Regions from separate parts of the Mesorhizobium sp. ESP7-2 genome, predicted to be linked through region 1. Evidence: predicted binding sites of a transcription regulator. Region 1 holds the regulator's gene; the other holds the start of a gene.
The links. The regulator LexA, encoded in region 1, represses DNA repair genes until DNA is damaged. The targets are predictions, from matches to a motif close to TGTTCNNNNTGTGTTCNG.
Positions count from the first base shown of each region.

Region 1 (3,419 bases):
CTGATCGGCAGCGGCAGTACCCGCGCTCACAATCAATGCGCCGGCCAGGAACAAACCCGACAACCAAGCGGATTTCGACTTCAACATCATTTCCTCCCAGATTTGATCAGCGCCGCTTGGAGCGCGGCTACTGCGGCGATCATGGTCAGTCCGCCGGCCCGTGTCAAATATTATATATAATTCTTGCCACGCCCCCACATCATATATAATTTTTCACTGCCAGACGACGGATGGACCGCGATGCAGGATCAAACCAGCTCCACAAAGACGGAGGCAGCCTATCAGCTGTTGCGGCGCGATATCCTGACCACGCGCCTCATGCCCGGCGCCCCGCTCAAGCTGAGTGTGCTGCGCGGTACCTATGGCGTCGGCTGGACGCCGTTGCGAGAAGCCTTGTCGCGGCTCGAGGCCGAACGCCTTGTCACCGCCATCAGCAATCGCGGCTTTACCGTGGCTCCGGTATCGCGGGCCGAACTGGAGGACCTGGCGCGCGCCAGGATGGTGGTCGAGATCCCCCTATTCCTCGAATCGATGGAGAAAGGCGGCAAGGAGTGGGAGGATGCTGTCGTCACCGCCCACTACCGGCTCTCCCGCTGCAAGACCGCGGTCGACGATCCCTCGGATGCGGCCGTCGACAAATGGGACGAGAACCACGAGGCTTTCCATGCGGCGCTGCTGAGCGCCGCCACATGCGATTGGCTGCTGCGTTTCCGCTCGACAATCTCGGATCAGCTGCGCCGGCATCATCGCTTTCTTGGTCTGGCGCCGACATTGCGGGCCGCGGCTGGCCTCAAGAATGGCTATGAAGAGGCGATGGAGGCACTGCGTGAAGCGATTGCGATCGAACACCATACCGCGATCATGGAAGCGGCACTCGATCGTGACGTCGAGCGGGCCAAGGCGCTGATGACTGCGCATATCGGCTACACCCTGCATGTCTATGTCCACAGCGAAGACAGCGGCGCGACCGAGTACGCCGCCCGCGCCGGCAGCTTGAAAGCTGTCGCCGGATGACTTCAGCGCTTCCGCGACGCCTGTTCGCACGCACTTGATCGGAGCCGGCCGGACGCCTGGATCCGTCGCTGCCCCGAAGCTACAATCGTTGGCGTTTTGGTTTCGTTTCGTTCCGCGAATAATGGATCCATAATTTTTACGATCCATCCCCGGAAAAGCCCTCAAAAAGACTGATGCCAAGCCTCGGCGGAGGATGGGCCACAGCCCATTAACCAACACGATTTCAATGTCCTTGCCGACGGCGGAAAGGGTCGATTGCCGTCCGCTGTCGCGGGCAAAAAACTTCAGACGCCTTAACAAATTCATTAAACTTTAAACGGTTGCGGAACACAACTGGAACAGATAGTGTTTGTTCTGGGTTTGTTTTTCGATTCTGGTTCAGACCTTCGTTCACTGCCTTGGGGGCCGCCATGCTGACACGCAAGCAACATGAACTGCTGATGTTCATCCACGAACGGCTCAAGGAAAGCGGGATACCGCCCTCTTTCGACGAGATGAAGGAAGCGCTCGATCTTGCCTCCAAGTCGGGGATCCATCGCCTGATCACGGCGTTGGAGGAACGCGGCTTCATTCGCCGGCTGCCCAACCGGGCGCGCGCGCTGGAAGTGCTGCGGCTGCCGGACTCGATCGCGCCGGGCCTCAATGCGGCGAAGAAGTTCTCGCCAAGCGTCATCCAGGGCAGCCTTGGCCAAGGCGGTCTCGGCCGCCAGATCAGGCCGGCGGCGGCGCCTTCTCGCCTGCCCGCGGCCGGTAACGACGACGATGCGGTTTCAGCCGTGTCCATCCCGGTCATGGGCCGTATCGCCGCCGGTGTGCCGATCGATGCCATCCAGCATCAGACGCATTCGATTTCGGTGCCGCCGGACATGATCATGGGCGGCGAGCACTATGCGCTGGAGGTCAAGGGCGACTCGATGATCGAGGCCGGTATCTTCGACGGCGACACGGTCATCATCCGCAATGCCGATACGGCAAGTCCGGGCGAAATCATCGTGGCGCTGGTCGATGAGGAGGAAGCAACGCTGAAGCGGTTTCGCCGCAAGGGCGCTTCGATCGCGCTCGAAGCCGCCAATCCAGCCTACGAAACACGCATCTTCGGGCCAGACAGGGTCAAGGTGCAGGGCAAGCTGGTCGGGCTGATAAGACGCTACTGAACCGGTTTGCCATCAGGTTTGTCAGGCTTTTTATAGGGCGGCAGCCCCCTCGCCTCGCGTGAGAATTTTCGCTGCTCGTGCCAGGGCCGGTATGGTCCGTCGACGGCGAATTCGATCGCAGCCGGGCTCGTGGCCGACTGGGGATCGAAGAAGACGGCGGCACTCCCCTTGCGGGCGAGTTGCCGTTTCGTGACGACGAGAACCAGCGGATTGTGGCAGGCGTCATAGGCGGTAGCGTCATTGACGACGATCAGGTCGGCGAAGGCGCAGGCCTTCCAGGTGTTCTTGCGATCCTCGACATAGGCGATGATTGCGCCGGATGGGTGCCTGGCAAGACACAGGCCTTCGCGGCAATAGAACGGCGATCCCTGCGGCAGGTCGGTGGGACTAGCGATGTCGAATTGCCCGTCCGTCTTGTCGAACATTTCCGGTTTGACGATTGATTCTGAGACCAGGGCGCGTTTCCAGTTTTCGGCTGCGAATTCGTTCGGACGTTCCCGGTTGACGGCCAGTTCGCCATTGCCGATCGGCAATGCGACCAGCCGCGCATCTTCCGAGATCAGCACATCGGGCGTGCGCGTGTGCGACACGGTCAACAGGCCGGCAAGCGCGAATGGCAGCGCGGCAAGCCGCAGCCAGGTCGTCGCCATCGTCGCGATGACCAGCGCGACGGTGACCAGCAGCACGGATTGCTGCGAGATCAGCCCGACCCCATCGATCGGAGAGCGCTCCGATATCCACGCCGATACGGCGATCATCGCCGTCAGGCCCTTGCCCATGAGGTAGAGAGCCGGCCAATCCAACCCGAACGGCATCAGCAACGCGCTGGCGACAGCCAGGAACATCACAACCGATACGATCGGCATGACGGCCAGATTGGCGAACAGGCTGAGCGGCGACACCCGCTGGAAATGCCAGATGGCAAACAGCGCCGTTGCGCTGCCGGCGATGATGGATGTCACGGCCAATCCACCTGTCGCCAAGAGGAACTTTCGCGTCAGGAACCCGGGCAGGGATCGCTTTGGCGGCGGTGGCCTCGTCTTTCCCGCATGGTGGTCGGCCCAGCCGGCATAGGCGCCTACCAAGGCCGCTGTCGCAGCGAACGACATCTGGAAGCTCGGGCCGACGACCTCGTGCGGGGAAACCAGGATGACGGCGATCGCCGAGATCGCCAGGTTGCGCATGGTCAGTGCCGCGCGATCGAACAAGACGGCGACCAGCATCACCGCCAGCATGATGAAGCTGCGCTCG
Region 1 is NZ_JAIUGQ010000003.1:32,187-35,605, forward strand. It holds gene LB543_RS04185 (ABC transporter substrate-binding protein) at 1-87, opposite strand, end outside; gene LB543_RS04190 (GntR family transcriptional regulator) at 241-1,014, shown strand; gene lexA (transcriptional repressor LexA) at 1,425-2,168, shown strand; gene LB543_RS04200 (ComEC/Rec2 family competence protein) at 2,162-3,419, opposite strand, start outside.

Region 2 (3,419 bases), on a different contig from region 1:
GCGCGTTGGTGGTGGCGCTGTTGACGCCGAGCCGTTCGAAGCGCTCGCGCTGGAGGGTGCGCGCGCGGCCGACGCGGAGTGCAACTTCGGCGCTCTTCTCCGCCCGGTCGGGCCGGATCAGGTCGCTGGCCGAGACCGCCGGCACTTCGATCCTGAGATCGATGCGGTCGAGCAGCGGGCCTGAGATGCGCGCCTGATAATCGGTGCGGCAGCGCTCGCCGCGCAGGCAGCGATAGCCCGGCTCGCCGGCCATGCCGCAGCGGCAGGGGTTCATCGCCGCCACCAGCTGGATGCGTGCCGGATAGGTGACGCGGTGGTTGGCGCGCGCGATCATGCAGTCGCCGGTCTCCAGCGGCTGGCGCAGCGCATCGAGCGTCTGCGGCGTGAATTCGGGGAACTCGTCGAGGAACAGCACGCCGTGATGGGCGAGCGACACCTCGCCCGGCCGCGCGCGTATGCCGCCGCCCACCATTGCCGCCATCGAGGCCGAATGGTGCGGGGCGCGGAACGGCCGCCGGTCGGTCAGCTTGCCTTCGCCGAGCTCGCCAGCCACCGAGGCGATCATCGAAACCTCGAGCAATTCCTTCGGCGCCAGCGGCGGCAGGATCGACGGCAGACGCTGCGCAAGCATCGATTTGCCGGAACCGGGCGGACCGATCATCAGGAGATTGTGGCCGCCGGCGGCCGCCACTTCCAGCGCGCGCTTCGCCGTCTCCTGGCCCTTGATGTCGGCAAGGTCGGGCAGGTCGCGCGCCGAGGCGCGGATACCGGCCTCGGGGCGCGACAGCACCTGCGTGCCGCGGAAATGGTTGGCGATGGCAATCAGGCTGCGCGGCGCCAGAATGTCGAATTCCCGCCCCGCCCAGGCCGCTTCCGGTCCGCACGCGAACGGGCAGATCAGGCCCTTGCCCTCGGCATTGGCACCGATCGCAGCGGGCAAGGCGCCGGCGACCGCCGTAATGGTGCCGTCGAGCGACAGTTCGCCGAGCACGACATAGCCGGCCAGCATGTCGCCCGGAATGGCGCCGAGAGCCGCCATCAGCCCGAGTGCGATCGGCAGATCGTAATGGCTGCCTTCCTTGGGCAAGTCGGCGGGCGCCAAATTGATCGTTACTTTCTTCGATGGCATCGACAGGCCCGACGCGTGCAGGGCCGCCTGGACCCGTTCGCGGCTCTCGGCCACCGCCTTGTCCGGCAGGCCGACGATGTGCATGTTGACCTTGCCGGGCGCGATCATCACCTGCACGTCGACCGGCACGGCCTCGATGCCCTGGAAAGCGACCGTACGAACCCGCGCCACCATTTTCTGCCCCCGATGCCGGCTCGCCGCGGGCCTTGTGAACAGGCCGCGAGCGACGTCAACGCAAGACAACCACAGATTTCAGGCTTAGGCAAGAACAATACAAGAACAAAAAGGACGGATGTTGTGGGAAAGGCTAGCCCTCCTCTCGCCCTCGGTTTGCCCCCACGCAAGGGTTCCATTGGCCCCCCGATCAAACCCGGAACATCTTCGGAACCTGTAACCGCCCGGGTTGCACAGCGTTTGTATGCGGTTGCAGAAAGCGGAACATGGTTAAGACAAAATGAAAACAGGCCATTCGACCCGGCGCCGCAGAGGAGAGGAGCGGGCACGGTCAGTATATATTTTAGCAACTGCTTATAATTGTATGCCGGCTCCAAATGGGATATGAATCCGTCGCGGTTCCGACAATCGCAACGTCAGGCTCCGCGTCGAGTACAGGGAGGATGACATGGCCGGTGTGGAAGTCAGCAAATTTGCGTCCAAGTCTCACAACAGCCCGGATGAAGTTCGCACGCCGGACAAGACGCGCGTCGAAGTGGTGCGCCTTCCCGGCTATACGTTGGGCCGGCTCAACATGGAGCCGGGCTGGAAATGGTCCGAATGCGTGAAGCCGGTGGTCAAGACCGACAGTTGTCAGGTTTCGCATGTCGGCTACGTCGTCTCGGGAACCATCACCATCAAAATGAATGACGGAACCCAGAAAACGTTTGGGCAAGGCACGTCCTATACGATTCCGCCGGGCCACGACGCCTGGGTGGAAGGCAACGAGCGCTTCGTCTGCATCGAAGTCATGAGTGCCGAGCAGTATGCCAAGGCATAGTAGGATGTAGGCTCCAGGCCGAGCGCGGTCGGCAGGTGGTAACGGCTGCCTTCCTTGGGCAGGTCCGCCGCCGATGCCTGGAGCGCCGCCTGTCCGCGCTCGCAGTCACCGCCTTGTCGGGCAGGCCGACGATCTGCATGCCGCCCGGCGCGATTCATCAGTCGGACATCGGCCGTCACGAGGCCTGAAGCCATCGTGCGAACCCGCGCCACCATCTGTCCCGGGCCCTGAACGAAGTCCGTCCGCCACGCTGCGTTCAGGTGAGATCAGATCAACATCCCAGCCCTCGCCGGAGCGATAGCTGCCGCGGCCGACCCGCGTCCAGTGTTCCGGCATGTCAAAACCATCGTCTCCTAATAAGATTATTATTTCAATGAGACAGAAATCTCATTATGAGGTGCCATCGTTCAGTCTCACCCAAGGATCAAACCACATGTTTTCGACCCGAGCATTTCATTCCGATGCCTCTGAACATCATCGCTGGACGCCCCCTGGGCCGATCCTTCGAATGTTGCTCGTAGCGACGCTGCCAATTGGGCTCGCCATGGGCGCCGCGAGCGGCGCGTCTGCCGGATCGTTGAAGGCCGAACTTAGTCAACTGCCGAGAACCCGGGTCCTGCCTGCCGGCGTGGTGCAGATTTCACCCTATGTGCCCGGCATGGGCGAGCATTGGGCGAACCCGGCCAATCTGCCCTTCGGACCCATCTACTGTGTGATCGAGGGCCACATCACCTGCATGGAGTACATGATTTCACAGAAGGATTTCGCCGAAGGCGTCTCCCACAACAAGCTCGTGCCTTGGTTTGACGGCAAGCGGCAGCCTCCCATCAATCACATCGATATCGGGTTCGAGCCAAACGGCCACCATGGCTACGAAATTCCGCACTACGACATTCACATGTATTTCCTGTCGCCGGAGGCCCGTCTGGCCGGCGACAAGCTCGTCACGAAGTAAGACTGCGAATCCGCCGCCGCGCCGATGCCGCGGCATCATTCCCGCGAACAATGAGAACCAAGATGATGCTTACCCCCAAGGACATGGATCGGAAGATTGACGAGCATTTCGGCTTCGAGGCAAGCGACAACGTCGAAGGCGTGCTGCGGACCCTGTCCGAAGACGTCGAGCATGACGTTGTCGGCTGGCCCTTCGGACCCTCACATGGACGCGATGCTGCCCGCTCCTTCTACCAGGCGACGTTTTCCGATCTGGCGGAAAGCTCGGTCGATTGCGTCAAGAGGCTTTACGGCGATGGCTTCCTCGTGGATGAGTCACTATGGCGGGGCCGCGCGCCAGGC
Region 2 is NZ_JAIUGQ010000030.1:3,175-6,593, forward strand. It holds gene LB543_RS23760 (YifB family Mg chelatase-like AAA ATPase) at 1-1,303, opposite strand, end outside; gene LB543_RS23765 (cupin domain-containing protein) at 1,752-2,123, shown strand; gene LB543_RS23770 (hypothetical protein) at 2,632-3,078, shown strand; gene LB543_RS23775 (ester cyclase) at 3,141-3,419, shown strand, end outside.
Region 2: a site for LexA is predicted at 1,394-1,411, ahead of LB543_RS23760 (YifB family Mg chelatase-like AAA ATPase). Genes of this name have one in related genera too.